One region of the Enterobacter sp. fkY84-1 genome, then DNA from elsewhere that is predicted to be linked to it. Evidence: predicted binding sites of a transcription regulator. Region 1 holds the regulator's gene; each other region holds the start of a gene.

Region 1 (4,561 bases):
ACACTGGAGCTTTATGCCGGGTACCTATCAGGGTGCAGAAGCCGGGGCTAACTTTGACTACGGTGACGCAGGTGCGCTGAGCTTCTCCTATATGTGGACCAACGAGTACAAAGCACCGTGGCACATTGAAATGGACAAGTTCTACCAGAACGATAAGAAAACCAAAGTCGATTACCTCCACTCGCTGGGTGCGAAATACGACTTCAAAAACGATCTGGTTCTCGAAGCGGCATTCGGCCAGGCGCAAGGGTATATCGATCAATACTTTGCCAAGGCCAGCTATAAGTTTGATATTGCGGGTAGCCCGCTGAGTACCAGCTACCAGTTCTACGGTACGCGCGACAAAGTCAGTAACGGTGGCGTCAATGATATCTACGACGGCACCGCGTGGCTGCAGGCGTTAACCTTCGGCTACAAGGTCGGTCAGGTTGATTTGCGTCTGGAAGGCACATGGGTGAAAGCGGAAGGGCAGCAGGGCTACTTCCTGCAGCGTATGACCCCGACCTATGCTTCCTCCAACGGTCGTCTTGATATCTGGTGGGATAACCGCTCCGATTTCAACGCCGACGGTGAGAAGGCGGTCTTCTTCGGCGCCATGTATGATCTGAAAAACTGGAACCTGCCGGGCTGGGCGGTGGGCGCTTCTTATGCTTACGCCTGGGATGCAAAACCAGCCGACATGGCAACACCGGATGCTTACTACGATCCAAACTATCGCCTGAAAGAGTCTTCCTACAGCCTGGATGCTATCTATACCCTGCAGGATGGCCGCGCGAAAGGCACGATGTTCAAACTGCACTTCACCCAGTACGACAACCACTCCGATATCCCGAGCTACGCGGGCGGTTACGGCAACATCTTCCAGGATGAACGTGACGTGAAATTCATGGTTATCGCACCGTTCACCATCTTCTGATGAATCGTCCGGCGGGTTAGATCCCGCCGGACCGGAGACTGCAAATGATGAAAAAAATCGTAATCGTCGCGCTGTTGGCATCGGGGCTGGTGGCGTGTGCCCAGACTCAGGCACCGAAAGAGGACTCCCGTCTCAAGGAGGCCTACAGCGCCTGCATTAATACTGCGGAAGGTTCGCCGGAGAAGATTGAAGCCTGCCAGAGCGTGCTGAACGTGCTGAAGAAAGAGAAAGCGCACGAGCAGTTCGCGACGCAGGAGAATGTCCGCGTGATGGATTACCAGGCCTGTATCCAGGCACGTAAAACCGGTAACGATCAGGAAGTGGCGAAGCGTTGCGATAAGATCTGGAACGAGATACGCAATAATAATAAATAAGTTGCTTTACGCCCGGTGGCACTGTGCCACCGGGCTTTTTTCTGGCAAAAAAAAGCCAACCTTACGGCTGGCTCAGAGTATGAACACTCACTTATTTTGCGTCATGCGCATGTTCATTTTCGCGGCAATCGCCTTCAGCGCAGTGACCATAAAGGTACAGGCTGTGGTTGGTCAGACGGATGCCGTGACGCGCGGCGATTTCACGCTGGCGCGCTTCGATAGAGTCATCGCTAAATTCAATGACCTTGCCACAGTCGAGGCAGATCAGGTGATCGTGGTGCTGCTGCTGGGTCAGTTCGAAGACAGATTTACCACCTTCGAAATTATGACGGGTGACAATGCCCGCGTCATCAAACTGGTTCAGCACGCGATAGACGGTAGCCAGCCCAATCTCTTCACCCATGTCGATAAGACGTTTATAAAGGTCTTCCGCACTGACATGGTGATTGTCTGGACCCTGAAGCACTTCGAGGATTTTTAACCGAGGAAGCGTAACTTTCAGGCCAGCCTTCTTTAATGCGGTATTGTTGTCAGTCATGCGGAATCTGTCCTGTTGCTAAACGATTCACTTCTGTAGGAAGTGACAGAAAATGCACCCGGGATAATGCGTCTCATTATAGAACTGCCATGGCTAAATGAAAACTGCAAGTCTCAGGCAAAATATGCTTATAAAAATGGGGTATCACCAACAAACTTGCTCGGTGGAAAACCACATTTTATCAGGGAGACATTGTACAGGTCTGGGCGAAAAAGTTAAAAGATTGTAGCAATTAATTTAATCGGTTTGACCTGGTGCGCGGGCGCAACCGCCGTTGCGCCGCGATAAAAATCAGGCGTTGAGAATATCGTCCAGGTGCAGTTCTTCACGGATCTGCTTAACCCATTTCTCGACGCGCTCTGCAGTCAGTTCTGGCTGACGGTCTTCGTCGATGGCCAGACCCACGAAATGATCGTCATCGGCCAGGCCTTTGGACGCTTCGAAGTGGTAACCGGCGGTTGGCCAGTGGCCGACGATTACAGCGCCATTCGGCTCAATGATGTCGCGGATGGTACCCAGCGCGTCACAGAAGTACTCGGCGTAGTCTTCCTGGTCGCCACAGCCAAACAGGGCAACCAGCTTACCGTTGAAGTCCACTTCTTCCAGCGTCGGGAAGAAATCATCCCAGTCGCACTGGGCTTCGCCGTAGTACCAGGTCGGAATACCCAGCAGCAGAATGTCATAGCCTTCGAGATCTTCTTTGCTGCTCTTGGCGATGTCATGCACATCAGCAACGTCTTTACCGAGCTGTTTTTGAATGTTTTTCGCGATATTTTCGGTATTGCCGGTATCACTGCCAAAGAAAATGCCGATGATTGCCATGAGTAAAATAACCTCTTGAAACTTAATAGTATGGTGGCGCAATTCGGCCACGGATAAGGGCAATAATAGCAGAACTGGCAACCCTGCGGAAACAGCTATCGCGCAGGACTGCACTCTGTGCTACATGAAAAGGGTAATTAAGGGAATTTTCAGACTTATGCCTGGCTGCGCAGCATCTCAAGCTGGGCGATCAACATCTCTTCAATGAGCTCGCTGCGGCTAATATTTCGCGCGTCGGCCAGCTCGTTAAGCGCATCGACCGCGTCGGCGTTGAGCTTCAGTTCGACACGCTTAAGCCCACGATTTTTATCGCGTTTAAGCTGATTGCGTTTATTGATACGCAGCTGTTCATCGCGCGAAAGCGGATTCGTCTTCGGTCGTCCCGGGCGACGCTCATTCGCGAACAGATCTAGTGTCGTACGGTCCGTTTGTTCTTTGGCCATGATTCTGAGACTTCGGGGGAAACACGCCGCCCTGCTAATGCCCGGGCGATAAGCGCGCCATCATACATCACCAAAAACGGCGCGCCAACGACTGGAAGCCCGCAGCCTTCCAGTCGCTCTCTTTTTAATCAATTTGCAGTATCAGCAAGATAGCGGCGAATGGCGCGCAGCACGGCGTCAGGTTTTTCCGCATGCACCCAGTGTCCGGCTCCGGCAATGACGTGGGCACGAGCCTGCGGGAATTGCGCCAGTATGGCGTCGCGGTACGCGTCGGTAACGTAAGGGGAATTGCCGCCGCGAATAAAGAGGGTAGGGTGTGGCCAGGCGGGTACGGTTTGCCAGCCCACAATATTGTTGTACTGGTTCCAGAGCACCGGCACGTTAAAACGCCATTGCCCGTCAACAAACGACTTCAGCAGGAACTGGACGACGCCTTCTTCATCAAGATGCTCACGCATGACGGCAGCCGCCTGCTGACGCGTCGCGGCACCCGCTTCGGTGACCGCATTGATAGCGGCAAAAATTTCGTCGTGACGGCGGACGTCGTAATCCACGGGCGCAACATCAATCACCACCAGGCCGTTAATACGCTCCGGGGCCAGCGCCGTCAGGGCCATCACCGCTTTACCGCCCATTGAATGCCCGATGAGGGTCACCTTTTGCAAGTCGTTGGCATCCAGCGTATCCCGCAGATCCTGCGCCATCGCGGCGTAGGTCATCTCGTCGGAACGGCCGGAAAGACCGTGATTGCGCATATCGACCTGAAGAATATCGTGGTCGGTAACCAGATCGCGCGCCAGCACGCCCAGGTTATCCAGGCTGCCAAAAAGCCCGTGAACCAGTACGATGGGAGAATTATTGTTCGGCGATTGTGCAGTTTGCGCTCGGGTATTCAATTTCATGGCAAAGTTCTTTTTTTACGTATGTCAGGTTAGGGTATCATGTTGTCCATTCTGCCGCCCGGCTGCAAGGTTCCAGTTTAATCTGACTTTTGCCGCCAACCTGGTTTGACGCTATCCGCTGTTGGGATTTGACCTTATAATCCCAATGACTTGTATTCAGATAAGATATCGCACTGGATTAAGATGAAAACAATCGAAGTTGATGACGAACTCTATCAGTATATTGCCAGCCAGACGCGGCATATCGGGGAGAGCGCGTCCGACATTTTACGGCGCATGCTTAAAATTTCCGCCGCTTCACAGCCTGCTACCCCAGTCACCAAAGATGTCGTGTCTCAGCCAAGCGTTGTTGCACAAGCAAAACCTGCCGTGACACCGGCTAAAGATAAAGTGCGCGCGATGCGCGAGCTGCTGCTCTCCGATGAATATGCGGAGCAAAAAAAGGCGGTTAACCGCTTTATGCTGGTGCTGTCTACACTTTATTCACTGGATAACAAAGCGTTTGCTGAAGCGACCGAGTCGCTGCACGGCCGTACTCGCGTCTACTTCGCGGGCGACGAGCAGAC
Region 2 (4,561 bases), 1.6 Mb from region 1:
GCCAGCGAATACGCGATGTTTAATCCCCAGAGGATGGAGAAGCCCATCCAGCCGCGGCTGGACTCGCGGGCAATCGCCCCCATCACGGAGATGCATGGAATATAGAGCAGAACGAAGATGAGGTAGCTGTAGGCCGCGGACGCGCTGCCAAACTTCTCGCCCATCACGCCCATGGCACCGGTCGCCATCTCGCCGTCGCCTTTGCTCGCCTCAATCGGGTTCGCCAGCACGCTCAGGCTGAAGGTGTCCTTCAGGCTCTGCCAGGTTTCCTCTACGGCACCCAGCAGTTCGTCACCGAGGTGAAACTCCGCCGGATTAAATTCCTGCTCCTGAATGTTCTCGGCGGTGTAGAGCGTGTTCAGGGTACCGACAACCACCTCTTTTGCCATCGCGCCGGTAAACAGCCCGACGGTTGCCTGCCAGTTATCCTCATGCACGCCAATTGGTTTGAAGACCGGCGTGATGACGCGGCTGACGGAGGCGAGGGCAGAGTCGTTAATGTTATCCGCTGCCTGTCCACTCAGGGTAAAGCTGTTCAGGGCGCTCAGGAAAACGCTGACGATGACAATCACCTTACCAGCGCGCAGGACGAAGCCTTTCAGGCGCTGCCAGGTCTGGATCGCCAGGCTTTTCAGATGGGGGACGTGGTACACCGGCAGCTCCATCACGAACGGTGACGCTTCACCGCGCATGATGGTGTGTTTCAGCATTAAGCCGGTCAGGATCGCCATCACGATGCCCAGGACATACAGCGAGAAGACCGCCAGCGCGCCCTGCTGGCCAAAGAAGGCTGCCGCAAAGACCGCAAAGATCGCCAGTCGGGCACCGCAGGACATAAACGGCGCCATCATGATGGTCATCAGACGCTCGCGCGGTGCATCCAGCGTGCGCGCGCCCATCACCGACGGCACGTTACAGCCGAAGCCGACGATCAGCGGGACGAAGGATTTGCCCGGCAGGCCCAGCGCCTGCATCAGACGATCCATCACGAACGCCGCGCGCGCCATGTAGCCGGAATCTTCCAGGAACGAGAGGAACAGGTACATCATGCCGATCTGCGGCACCAGCGGTAGAACGGTATTGATACCGCCGCCGATCCCCTGCGCGAGGAAGATGGTGAGCCATTCCGGGAAGTGCAGGGTGTAGCCCACCCACTGAATGCCGTGCACGAAGACCGCGACGGAACCGGCGTCAAAAATCGGCTGCAGCGCGCCACCGATGTTAATGGCGAGCAGGAACATCACGTACATCACCAGCAGGAAGATGGGCAAACCGAGGAAGCGGTTGAGCACAATCTTATCCACCGCCGCCGTAAAGCGGCTGGGTTCCGCCGTCAGCGCGTTACTGACCACGTCGCAGATCGAGGCGATAGCCTGGTAACGGGCATCGGCGATGTGCAGCGCCGGGTCGTCCAGCTCGTCGCTAAGACGGGCCACCGTCACGTCCAGCTTATCGGCCGCATGACCGGCATAAGCGCGGCTGTAAATATCCCCTTCCAGCATCTGCAGGCCAAGCCACAGGCGCTGTTTCGCAGGCATGGCTTTGTCCATCTCCTGCGCCAGCACGTTGGCTTCGCGCAGGAGAGGCTGGGCGTAGTGCACCAGCTCAACGTCGCGATTTCCCGCGTGACGGTCAATGGCCAGCTTCAGCGCATCAATACCGCGCGCGCGCGTCGAGACCAGCGGAACGACCGGGCACCCGAGGCGCGCGGAGAGGGCATCAACGTCGATGCGTAGCTTTTGTTTCTCTGCGATGTCGAGCATGTTGAGCGCCACGATGCAGGGGATACCCAGCTCCAGCAGCTGCAGCGTCAGATAGAGGTTACGCTCGAGGTTCGAGGCATCGACCACGTTGATCAGCAGATCCGCGTCGCCGCCAAGAATGTAGTGACAGGCTATTTGCTCATCGAGCGAAGTTTGCGACGAAATGGTGGTTAAGGAGTAGGTACCGGGAAGGTCAACCAGCGTCACCTGGTTGTCTGTCGTCGTGAACTGGCCCTCTTTACGCTCAACCGTTACGCCCGCCCAGTTGCCCACGCGCTGGCGAGCCCCGGTCAGCTGGTTAAAAAGCGTAGTCTTGCCGGAATTAGGATTGCCAATTAAGCCAATAGTTAACTTTTTCATTTTTCTGGACTCACTGAAACCGCTGGCTTGTTATCGGGATAAGGCTTCGACTTCTATTAACGCGAGGTCTTTTTTACGCAGGACCAGATTCACGCGTCGGGTTTCGATATGAACCGGATCGCCTAACGGCGCCACGCGTACGACCTGGAATGACGAGCCGGGCAGCATGCCAAGCGACAGCAGCTTTTGCCGATAGGCCGGGCTAATTTCGCGGGTAAAACCGGTAATCTTCCATGCACTGTCTGGAGTGAATTGCATAACGCCTGATTCCACGAAAGGTTAAATTATCTACTATGCGATGATAATGAGAATAGTTTTTATCAGCAATATTAAAACTGTGACGGAATGTTGTTTACGGTATTAATTTACGGCCTGTTTGACCTTGCTCAATATTTGCTGAAATGCCGGGAAAACGAAAAGAGAGGTATTTGTTAACGGGGTGATAATTCGTGGTTTAAATATGGCTACACGCTATTTATTTTAATTCCCTGCGGCCTGCTTGCCGGGCGGCACTGCGTTTGCCCGGCCTACAAAACCGTAGGCCCGGTAAGCGTAGCGCCACCGGGCATGTACAACCTTAGCGTTTTTTACCCATCGCGGCCGCCAGCGCATCCATCATCGCGCTGTTGCCTGCAGGCTGGGCGTCACGTCCACGCGGCTTCGCGGCTTTCGCGGCCGGACGCTGCTGCTCGCGGCCCCCGCCGTTGCCGCCGCGGCGCGCGCTGGTGTCACCCGGCTGCTCGTCCAGACGCATGGTCAGGGCGATACGCTTGCGCTGCAGATCCACTTCCAGCACTTTGACCTTCACGATGTCGCCCGCTTTGACCACGGTGTGCGGGTCTTCAACGAACTTGTCGGCAAGGGATGAGATATGGACCAGGCCATCCTGATGCACGCCGATATCCACAAACGCGCCAAAGTTGGTGACGTTGGTCACCGCACCTTCCAGCACCATCCCTGGCAGCAGGTCGTTCATGGTCTCGATACCGTCAGCAAAGGTCGCCGTTTTGAACTCAGGACGCGGATCGCGGCCCGGTTTTTCCAGCTCTTTAATAATGTCGGTAACGGTTGGCACACCAAATTTGTTGTCAGTGAAATCAACGGCTTTCAGGTTGCGCAGGGCGCTGCTGTCGCCCATGAGATCCTTCAGCGCCTGCTGGGTGGCGGCCAGGATGCGTTCCACCACCGGGTACGCTTCCGGGTGAACGGTGGAGGCATCGAGCGGGTTATCGCCGTGGTTGATGCGCAGGAAGCCCGCGCACTGCTCAAACGCTTTTGGCCCCAGACGGCTTACCTTCAGCAGCTGCTGACGGTTCTGGAACTGGCCGTTCTCATCGCGCCAGGCGACGATGTTTTGCGCCATCATGCGGGTTAAGCCCGCTACGCGGGTCAGCAGAGGGACGGAGGCGGTGTTCAGGTCAACGCCAACGGCGTTTACGCAGTCTTCCACCACCGCGTCCAGCTTGCGCGCCAGCTGAGTCTGGCTCACGTCATGCTGATACTGGCCCACGCCGATCGATTTCGGATCGATCTTCACCAGTTCCGCCAGCGGATCCTGCAGGCGGCGAGCGATCGAGACCGCACCGCGCAGGGAAACGTCCAGGTCCGGGAACTCCTGGGCCGCCAGCTCGGACGCAGAATAGACGGACGCCCCGGCCTCGCTGACGATCACTTTCTGCGCCGTCACTTTCGGGAACTGCTTCTGCACGTCGAGATAGAAACGTTCGGTTTCGCGGGACGCCGTACCGTTGCCGATGGCGACAAGTTCGACGTTGTATTTTTCGCACAGCGCCGCCACCACGACGGCCGCTTTCGCTGCCTGGCCGGTGTGCGGATAGATGGTGTCGGTGGCGACCAGCTTGCCGGTGCCGTCAACGACAGCGACTTTTACACCGGTACGCAGACCCGGATCGAGACCCATGGTCGCGCGCAGGCCAGCAGGGGCGGCCATCAGCAGGTCGTGCAGGTTGCGGGCGAAGACGTTGATGGCTTCATCTTCGGCGCGTTCGCGCACGGTGCCCATCAGCTCGGTTTCGAGGTGCATCAGCACCTTGATGCGCCAGGTCCAGCTCACCACGCCTTTGCGCCAGCTGTCAGCCGGGGCGTTGTTCAGGCGCAGGCCAAGATGGTCGATGATGATCTGCTCGCAGTGGCTCTCTTTCGGCGGCTCGTCAAACTGCGGGTCGGCGTTCAGGGAGAGCTGCAGCACGCCTTCGTTACGGCCGCGGAACATTGCCAGCGCGCGGTGGGAAGGGGTGGTGGAAATCGGTTCGTGGTGATCGAAGTAGTCGCGGAATTTCGCGCCTTCTTCCTCTTTACCCGCGACGACGGTAGAGACGATGTGGGCGTTCTTCCACAGATAATCACGCACTTTAGCGAGGAGGGCGGCATCTTCAGCGAAGCGCTCCATCAGAATGTAGCGTGCGCCGTCGAGGGCG
Region 3 (4,561 bases), 660 kb from region 1:
ACTCGCCGATGGAGTTATCCCCGCGCAGGATGCAGCTCGGGTATTTCCAGGTGATGGCCGAGCCGGTTTCGGACTGGGTCCACGACATCTTGCTGTTTTCGCCTTCGCACAGCGCACGCTTGGTCACGAAGTTCAGGATGCCGCCGGTATTGCCGTCGCCCGGGAACCAGTTTTGCACCGTCGAGTATTTCACCTCGGCGTCTTTATGGATGATGACCTCCACCACCGCCGCGTGCAGCTGATAGCTGTCGCGCACAGGAGCGGAACACCCTTCGATGTAGCTGACGTAGCTGCCTTCATCCGCGACCAGAATGGTACGTTCGAACTGGCCGGTTTTTTCGGCATTGATGCGGAAATAGGTGGAAAGCTCCATCGGACAGCGCACGCCTTTCGGCACGTAAATAAAGGTGCCGTCCGAGGCCACCGCTGCGTTAAGCGCCGCAAAGAAGTTGTCGTTAGAGGGCACCACGGTTCCGATGTACTTTTTCACCAGTTCAGGATGATCGTGAATCGCTTCGCCGAAGGAGCAGAAAATGATCCCCTGCTCTGCCAGCTTCTCGCGGTAGGTCGTCGCCACCGAGACGGAGTCAAAAATGGCGTCCACCGCCACCTCTTTTCCTTCGCGCACCGGTACGCCCAGCTGGTTGAAGGCTTCTTCTACCTCTTTGCTGAGGAAACTGTTCTCCGCGCCGGTTTGCTGCACCGCGCCGGGCTGCGAGGCGCAGGTGTCATCGCAGCTGCCGCAGGAGGGCGCGGAGTAGTAGCTGTAGTCCTGATAGTTCAGCTTGTCATAATGCGCTTTCAGCCAGTGCGGCTCTTCCATCTCCAGCCAGGCGCGGTAGGCGCTCAGGCGAAACTCCAGCATCCACTCGGGCTCGTTACGTTTCGCCGAGATCGCCCGCACGACATCTTCATTGATGCCTTTTGCCAGCTCATCGGTCTGCAGCTGGGTGAAGAACCCCTCTTTATAGTTGAGGTGCCCGCCGCTCCAGGTATTTACTTCACTCGTTGCTTCAGTATTACGAGACATAGTTCCGCCTATACCCCAAAGCTTTCGCCGCAGCCGCATTCGTTCTGGGCTTTCGGGTTATGAAATTTGAATAACTGGTTTAAGCCTTCGCGGACGTAGTCCACTTCGGTGCCGTCGATAAAGGGCATGGCCTGCAGCGCGACGTACAATTTTGCGCCGTCGGTCTCGAACACCAGGTCATCTTTCTCGGGTTCGGTGACGGTATCAAGCACGTAACCGAAACCTGCGCAGCCGGTCTGTTTGACACCTAAACGCACGCCAAGGATCTCGGGCTTTTTCGCCACCAGCTCGTGAATATGTGCCGCCGCAGCCGGCGTGAGCGTTAACCCGCGCCAGGCGAAATCGGCAGGATTAAAGGTTTCTGAATGCAGTTCCATAGGTCCACCTCATCTGATAAGCCATCAGGGCATAACACCATGTTAGTGATAACGATTATCACTTCAACCCTCTGTCAGCAGGGGCATTCGGCTAAACCGCCCTTTTTGCCTACTTTTATTAAGCATAGACCCTGTGGCAGGATGCAGGCAGGATGGATTTAATTGTTCAATACATTGATTAATAATGCATTTCGTTGTGGCATTCGGGCAGGAGAGGAGAAACGTAAAATATGCATTGGAAATGCCTATTTTTGAGATAGCTTTTGCATGGAAAGTGACAAAAATAAAAAAAGGCCCTCAAGGCCTCTTACACTTAATGATGAAATGAGACAGCAAACCCCTGTTCACGCCAGTGGTCGAGCTGTTCCTGCTGTCGAGGCGTTGGCGATTTCCCCGTCCAGACGAAGATTTTTTGTCCCGGGAACAGTTCAGGACGCGGCGAATCAATCGGTTCTGCCAGGACGTCAATGTGCCAGCCCTTCTGCGCTAAGCGCGCGGCTTCGAGCCACAGATGGGTGCGGTCATCGCACTCCCAGCCGATCAGGAGAGCGTCTTTACCGGCTTTCTTACGGGACTCCGCCAGGCTTGCAATCGCGAATTCAATCAGGACACCGTCTAACAGGCTCGCCATGTGTCGCACGGTATTTTGGTCCTGGTTCATCCGCTGACGGACGGGAGAAATGATATTGTCAATCAGGGAATCTATCGGGTGATCGCGGCGGAACTCACCAATTTTGGCGCGCAGCTTTGCCGGGCTGGCGTAGCGCAGAACGGTCATCATCTCTTCCTGGAACGAGACCCAGTTGCCCTGAGTCAACACTTCCTTGTTTTCCAGCAAGGCTTTTACTTTCCCGACCGAAACGCCGCTCTTCATCAGGCGTTTGATCTCTTCTATACGCAGGATATCTTCATCGTCAAACTGACGATGGCCCCCTTCGCTGCGCTGCGGCTTCAACAATCCATAACGGCGCTGCCAGGCACGCAGCGTAACGGGGTTGATACCGCATCGTTCGGCCACTTCGCCGATACTGTAATAGGCCATTAACTCCCTCACGCTCAGAACTTCCATACCTAACTGCACCAACCTTATCAGATTGTACAAACCATTTGTATAACTAAGACCGCATTTTGAACGGGTGAATGGCTTACCACCCCATCCACCTGTTAATACATTGTTGTATAAAATTTACCGTTCGTACAGTAACGACTGCCAGATTGTGTACAGCTTTATCACAATTCGAACTTTTTCTCCGGCCAGGCAATGGCTGGAATCCCGCCGTGCCGGGGGCTGGCAAAAAGATGCCCCTGGAACTGGGAAATTCCCGCAGATTCCAGCCACATCCACTCTTCTGCCTTCTCTACCCCCACCGCGCAGAACTGGATTTCAAGCGAGGAACAGCATTTGATGATCGCCTGAATGATGGCCTGTCGGGGGCCACTTTTATGCACGTTCGCGACCAGATCGCGATTAATCTTAATTCTGTCAGGCTGGAAGTGGGCCAGCAGCTGCAGCCCGGCAAAACCGGCACCAAAGTGATCGATCGTCACGCTGATACCCGCGCTTTTTAACTGCCTGACCGAATCCGTGAATTCATCAAAACGGGAAATGGCTTCGCTCTCGGTGAACTCCACCACGATTTGCTCAGGTACAAACCCGTTTGCTTCAATCGCGGTGAGCAGAAAATCCACGGCGTTGGGAATGTTAACCAGCGTCATAGGCAGCAGGTTCAGGGATAACGTCTGGTCCTGTAACCCCAGCGCGCTGGCCATAGACATAGCCACCTGCTTGCTCTGCAAATCAGAGGTGTACACTTCCTCCTGCGGAAGGCTGGCGAAATAGGCCCCCGGCGAGTCGCCGGACGGGGTGCGGAGAAGCGCCTCCCAGGAGACAACCTGCTGCATAAACGGATCGACTATCGGCTGGAACGCGAAGCTGCAATCCGCCCCTTTCGCGACCACCTCAGGCTGTGCGGACAAACGCGTCTCTTCGCGTACGAAATCCCATGTATCCGCAGGCGGCAGTTCAAAATAGTTCGCTTTTTCCGTGGCCTCGACAAAGGTGCGGAAAAACTGCAGAGGGCGATCGTTATAGGCCAGCTGGTAGCGTGTCGTCCCCTTATTAAGTATCTGCTGCAGCACCTCGTCCCGGTCGAAGTGGCGCAAATCAAAAAGCTCCATACCCACGTTGCCAAAACGCCGGACAGGGCCGTGATCGCGCATTAACTCGACCACGTTATGGTGGCGCGGGTCGTTGCAGATCTGCTCATAGATAGCCGAAACGTGCTCCACCGGCCCTTCAAGCAGTTGAAAAAAATGTGTGCCGTTAAACAGCAGGATCCCCGTGACATTGGATTGCCGATTTTTACGATTTGCAGCAGCGACCATTGCTTCCAGCGCTTTCACTGGAACGTCCTCGCAGATATGACTGCGGTAAATGATGGTTGTGAGCATGCTATTCCTGGGGGGTTAGGGTTTTGGCCACAAAAGACGTGGGGAATGTTTATTTATAGCACATTAATTGCCTGACAAATAATTTACATCTCAACCATTTACGGCAGTTAATGAGACCGTTTGACTCGGCTGTACAACTTACCAGCACATGCGCTTTTTGTACAATATATCCTGCACTCACCCCCCATCACAACGCCAACCCAACGTAATGAAAAATAAATGATTTATAAAATATATCGTAAAAAATCTAAAAATCTGTACATTTTAGATGTACAGATTTGGAAATTGTGTATACCTTAAATGTAACGTTACTGATTACAAAATTTTACAGGAGCGAAACATGCAGCAGAAAGGTTACGTCGCAGATTCCGCAGCAGCAATCGCACAGTACTTCGAAAAAGCCGCGCTTCCGACCCAACAGGAAACGCTGGGCCAGGTGGTTGTTGAAATTCTCAGCGACGGGCGAAACCTTAATCGCAAATCGCTTTGTACAAAATTGCTCAGCCGCCTCGAAAAGGCCGATGGGCCGGAAGAGGAAGAGCATTACCACATGCTGCTTGGTCTGCTCTTCGAACGGTAAGGATATGAATCGCAGTAACGCAGACCGACTGATAGACCAGCTTATCGGTGAAGCCGTTCTCTCTCTTCTGAAAGAGCGGGGGCCGGTGACAACAGAAGGCTTGCTACAGCGTCTGCGGGTCAT
Region 4 (4,561 bases), 2.0 Mb from region 1:
GGTCATCACCTGATCTTCGTGGTGTTTCACGAAGGGGATCATATTCAGCGCGTAGCCGAATGTCGTCACCACGCCAACCCAAAGCAGGGCGCTCAGCCAGTTGAAGAACTGAAATCGGCGGTTCGACAAACCGGAAATGCCCGCCATCGTCGGCAGAAGGGTGCGAACGAACGCCAGAAAACGCCCGGCCAGCAGCGCAAGCAGGCCGTGCCGGTCAAACATGCAGGTTGCACGCTGATGGTATTTATGGGGTAACTGCGCCAGCCAGCTTTTGACCACGCGCGTGTTGCCGAGCCAGCGGCCCTGCAGATAGCTCAGCCAGCAGCCCAGGCTGGCTGCGGAAGTGAGGATAACCATCGTGGGCGTAAAGTCCATGACGCCTTTGCCGATCAACGCCCCGGCAAGCAAAAGCAGACTGTCACCGGGTAAAAACGAAGCTGGCAGTAATCCATTTTCCAGAAACAGCGTTGCGAACATCACGAAATAGACGACGCCTATGACGTGAGGATCCGCCAGGGCGGCAAAATCATGTTGCCAGAGCGCCGCGATAATATCTTGAATAACAGCCATGGACTTTCCTGTGGAACAGCAGATATAGCGCTATTGTACTCCCTAATTCGCCCGTCGGGTTTGATCCCGGGCGCAACTCATGCAGACTTTTCTGCTTGCGGTGTCCACAAAAGCGTCCAGAGAGTACATTTTAAGCCAGCACTCTACACGATACGCTCGAACCCTGCTGCTAAATCCGCAATCAGATCGTCAACATTTTCTAAACCGATATGCAGTCGTATTAGGGTACCGCTGAAGTCCACTTCACCGCCGGGGCGCAGGGCCGCGATCTGCTCCGGCTGGTTAGCCAGGATCAGGGATTCAAAACCGCCCCAGGAGTAGGCCATGCTGAAGAGGCTAAAATTATCCAGATAGCTTGCCAGCTCGTCATTATTCAGCCGTTTTTTCAGCACAAACGAGAACAAACCGCTGCTGCCCGTAAAGTCACGTTGCCAGAATTCATGCCCCTTACTGCCCGGCAGCGCCGGATGGTTTACGCGCTCAACCTGCGGATGCTGAGCCAGCCATTCGGCCACCTTCAGGCTGCTTTCGTGGTGCTGACGCAGGCGAACGCCCAGCGTGCGGATTCCGCGGCTGGTCATGTACGCCGTGTCGGCATCCACCATCTGGCCCATCAGATAGGCGTTTTCACGCAGCTGATCCCAGCAGCGCGCGTTGGAAACCGCAGTACCAATCATGCCGTCAGAGTGGCCAATCAGGTATTTCGTCGCCGCCTGGATGGAAATATCAATGTCGAATTCCAGCGCTTTAAACAGCACGCCTGCCGCCCAGGTGTTGTCGATCATAATGATCGCCTCTGGCGCTTTGCTGCGCACGGCCTTGACGATAGCCGGCACGTCGTGAACTTCCATGGTGAGTGACCCCGGCGATTCCAGGAACACAATGCGCGTGTTTGGCTGAATAAGTTCGGCAATACCTTCACCAATCAGCGGGTCGAACCAGCCGGTCGTCACGCCAAGCTTGCTGAGGATTTTGGTACAGAAGTCCTGGCTGGGTTCATAGGCGGTGTTGGTCATCAGGATATGGTCGCCCTGTTCCACAAACGCCAGAATGGTGTTGGCGACCGCCGCCGCGCCGCACGGGAACAGCGCGCAGCCTGCGCCGCCTTCCAGTTCGCACATCGCTTCCTGCAGAGAAAAGTGGGTTAGCGTGCCGCGACGGCCATAAAACAGCCCGCCTTTTGCGCGGTTGCGCGTGGCGTTTTTTTTCTCCTCAACGGTGTCAAACACCAGCGAGGAGGCGCGTTGAATCACGCTGTTGACCGATCCCTGAGTATATTTTTTGCTGCGTCCTGCCTGTACCAGCGTGGTATCAAGATGCTTCGTTGTCATGTTCGCTAACCCTGTTTTTATACGTCTGGACGTCCAGACTACCACGATTGGAAAAAACTGCACCCGCAGGCTTATCGAATAAGCAGAAAATATTAGCAAAAAAGCGCATAAGAAATTTTTACTGCGTAAGCGCAAGGAAAGTGAACGAAAATTGCGGCACTATGCAAATACTAATGAGAACTACTATCAATTCGACGATGTTTTGATATTATTACGTTCAGATTTTGTGATTTGCGTCCTGGAGATACAGAGTGGGTAATAATTTGATGCAGGCGGATCTCTCCGTTTGGGGCATGTATCAGCATGCTGACATCGTGGTTAAGATTGTGATGATCGGCCTGATTCTGGCGTCCGTTGTCACCTGGGCTATCTTCTTCAGCAAGAGCGCCGAGCTGCTTTCGCAGAAGCGTCGCCTCAAGCGGGAACAGCAACAGCTGGCAGAAGCCCGCTCTCTGGATCAGGCTTCAGATATGACCTCATCCTTCCACGCGAAAAGCCTGACTACCCTGCTCGTGAATGAAGCACAGAACGAGCTGGAACTCTCCGCGGGCAGTGAAGATAACGAAGGCATAAAAGAGCGTACCGGTTTCCGTCTGGAACGTCGCGTGGCGGCAGTTGGCCGACACATGGGGCGCGGCAATGGTTATCTGGCCACCATCGGCGCGATTTCGCCGTTCATCGGTCTTTTCGGTACGGTCTGGGGCATCATGAACAGCTTTATCGGTATCGCGCAGACCCAAACCACCAACCTGGCGGTCGTTGCGCCGGGTATCGCAGAAGCGCTGCTGGCGACGGCGATTGGTCTGGTCGCGGCGATTCCGGCGGTGGTTATCTACAACATCTTCGCGCGGATGATTGGCAGCTACAAAGCCACCCTCGGTGACGTTGCCGCGCAGGTTCTGCTGCTGCAGAGCCGCGATCTCGACCTGAATGCCAGCGCCGTTAAGCCGGTGCACGCGGCGTCCAAACTGCGCGTGGGTTGATATTATGGCGATGCGTCTAAACGAAAATCTGGACGATAACGGCGAAATGCATGAGATCAACGTGACGCCGTTTATCGACGTCATGCTGGTTCTGCTGATCATCTTCATGGTGGCCGCGCCGCTGGCGACGGTGGACGTGAAGGTGAATCTGCCAGCCTCGTCCAGCCAGCCGCAGCCGCGCCCGGAAAAGCCTGTCTATCTGTCCGTGAAGGCCGATAAATCGATGTTCCTCGGTAACGACCCGGTAACGGCCGACTCTGTTATCCCGGCGCTGGATCAGCTTACCGGCGGTAAAAAAGACACCACGGTCTTCTTCCGTGCGGATAAAACCGTGGATTATGAAACCATGATGAAGGTAATGGACACGCTGCATCAGGCGGGTTATCTGAAGATTGGGCTGGTCGGCGAAGAGAAAGCGGCCGCGAAGTGATAAAGAAGCTGGCGAAAGCCGGCTTTTTTTATGCCTGTTGGGTTTATGCGTTTTTATTTTCCGTCGGTGCGGTAGAGGGGGTTGCCAGCGCGTCCTCATCAAGCGCAACGCAGGTGACGTTTGAGGTACGGTACTCGCCGTCTGACAGTTTGCGCGTCAGACGCAGGGTGGCGATCTCTCTGGCAAGCAGGTACTGGTAGTTGGCCTCAAGGCGTCCCAGAAGCTTCTCTTTTAGCTCTGGCCGCTGTTCCATAATGGCGTTCATCACGGCGCCGTAAATTTCTTCTTTGACCTGCAGCGGATAAATCTCACGGCGATTCTGCCATTTCAGCCGCACCAGCGTCGCCGGGATCGATACCAGGTCTTGTGTAATGCGCGTCATCTCGTCATTTTTTGTGTTTCGCAGCGCGTCGAGATTTTGCTTTAAGATAAATTCATCACTTTTTTTATCATCCAAAGTCAAATAAACGTCGTTATTTTTAACTTCCTTCACGTTAATCCTCCCCCAGGCTATAAAAAATTGGGTTGTTTTTTTCGCGCGTAATTAAGTTAAGCCAAATTTCATTGCCCGCTTCGTTAATTTCTTTGGTTTTTTCGGCCAATATTTGACTTAGTTTCTGGGCATCTATTTCACCTTCGGCCTGCAGATCGTTCAGCAGGTGGACAAAAGCTTCAATTTTTATGGCGCGAAATAAGCGGTCTTTTATATGACGATCGTGCTCTTCCAGCAACATATTACGGGATTTGCCGGTACGGGAAACACCAATTAATATATCAGGCTCGAAATCAGAGAGCTTTCTTTTCCCCTGAGTGAAACTGACCTCTTTTTCTGCTTCCGTCGGTTGCTGTTCCACAGGCGTAATGTGGTACTTAGCCGGGACGAGATAGTCGGGCAGCATTTTTAATTTCCTTTAATTTCAACAGGGTGGGGTTGGTAAAGGCGTGAGATTCGTTGACAATATCATGAGGCAAATTTAAAATCAAAAAAAATGGAGCCTACCCATGAACAGCATCTTTTTTACGGTCATCACATTACTATTACTGACCGCTGGTGTGCTTTTATTGATGCAGGAGTTCAATAAAACGAAAGTGTCGAAAGACACCAGTGAACCGCCGCAACCGGAACTCATGACAAAAGAGGAAGGGGAAGACCATTTCTCTGTATTGATGAACTCCGTTACGCCTGTCTGGTACTGGCGGGTGAACCATGAATATATCGACTTTTTACACGCGACAATTAAACGCAT

The links. Region 1 encodes Fur, which represses iron uptake genes when iron is present. Its sites were predicted from a motif close to ATAATAATGAGAACNACTATCAA; they were not measured.
Region 2: feoA (ferrous iron transporter A) is a predicted target of Fur. The motif match lies at 2,422-2,444, and genes of this name have one in related genera.
Region 3: sufA (Fe-S cluster assembly scaffold SufA) is a predicted target of Fur. The motif match lies at 1,447-1,469, and genes of this name have one in related genera.
Region 4: exbB (tol-pal system-associated acyl-CoA thioesterase) is a predicted target of Fur. The motif match lies at 2,069-2,091, and genes of this name have one in related genera.

Annotation. Positions count from the first base shown of each region.
Region 1 covers NZ_CP169393.1:1,278,273-1,282,833, forward strand. Annotated here, with positions in the region: gene chiP (chitoporin ChiP) at 1-916, shown strand, start outside; gene chiQ (ChiQ/YbfN family lipoprotein) at 964-1,290, shown strand; gene fur (ferric iron uptake transcriptional regulator) at 1,382-1,828, opposite strand; gene fldA (flavodoxin FldA) at 2,120-2,650, opposite strand; gene ybfE (LexA regulated protein) at 2,806-3,093, opposite strand; gene ybfF (esterase) at 3,222-3,995, opposite strand; gene seqA (replication initiation negative regulator SeqA) at 4,179-4,561, shown strand, end outside.
Region 2 covers NZ_CP169393.1:4,353,007-4,357,567, reverse strand. Annotated here, with positions in the region: gene feoB (Fe(2+) transporter permease subunit FeoB) at 1-2,123, opposite strand, end outside; gene feoA (ferrous iron transporter A) at 2,154-2,381, opposite strand; gene ACEPLT_RS20900 (Tex family protein) at 2,701-4,561, opposite strand, start outside.
Region 3 covers NZ_CP169393.1:1,938,670-1,943,230, reverse strand. Annotated here, with positions in the region: gene sufB (Fe-S cluster assembly protein SufB) at 1-1,030, opposite strand, end outside; gene sufA (Fe-S cluster assembly scaffold SufA) at 1,039-1,407, opposite strand; gene ACEPLT_RS09235 (MerR family transcriptional regulator) at 1,721-2,449, opposite strand; gene ACEPLT_RS09230 (diguanylate phosphodiesterase) at 2,638-3,858, opposite strand; gene ycgZ (regulatory protein YcgZ) at 4,199-4,438, shown strand; gene ACEPLT_RS09220 (hypothetical protein) at 4,443-4,561, shown strand, end outside.
Region 4 covers NZ_CP169393.1:3,982,216-3,986,776, reverse strand. Annotated here, with positions in the region: gene yghB (DedA family general envelope maintenance protein YghB) at 1-570, opposite strand, end outside; gene metC (cystathionine beta-lyase) at 714-1,901, opposite strand; gene exbB (tol-pal system-associated acyl-CoA thioesterase) at 2,153-2,884, shown strand; gene exbD (TonB system transport protein ExbD) at 2,889-3,314, shown strand; gene ACEPLT_RS18990 (hypothetical protein) at 3,358-3,807, opposite strand; gene ACEPLT_RS18985 (hypothetical protein) at 3,809-4,213, opposite strand; gene ACEPLT_RS18980 (ESA_00282 family adhesion-associated protein) at 4,317-4,561, shown strand, end outside.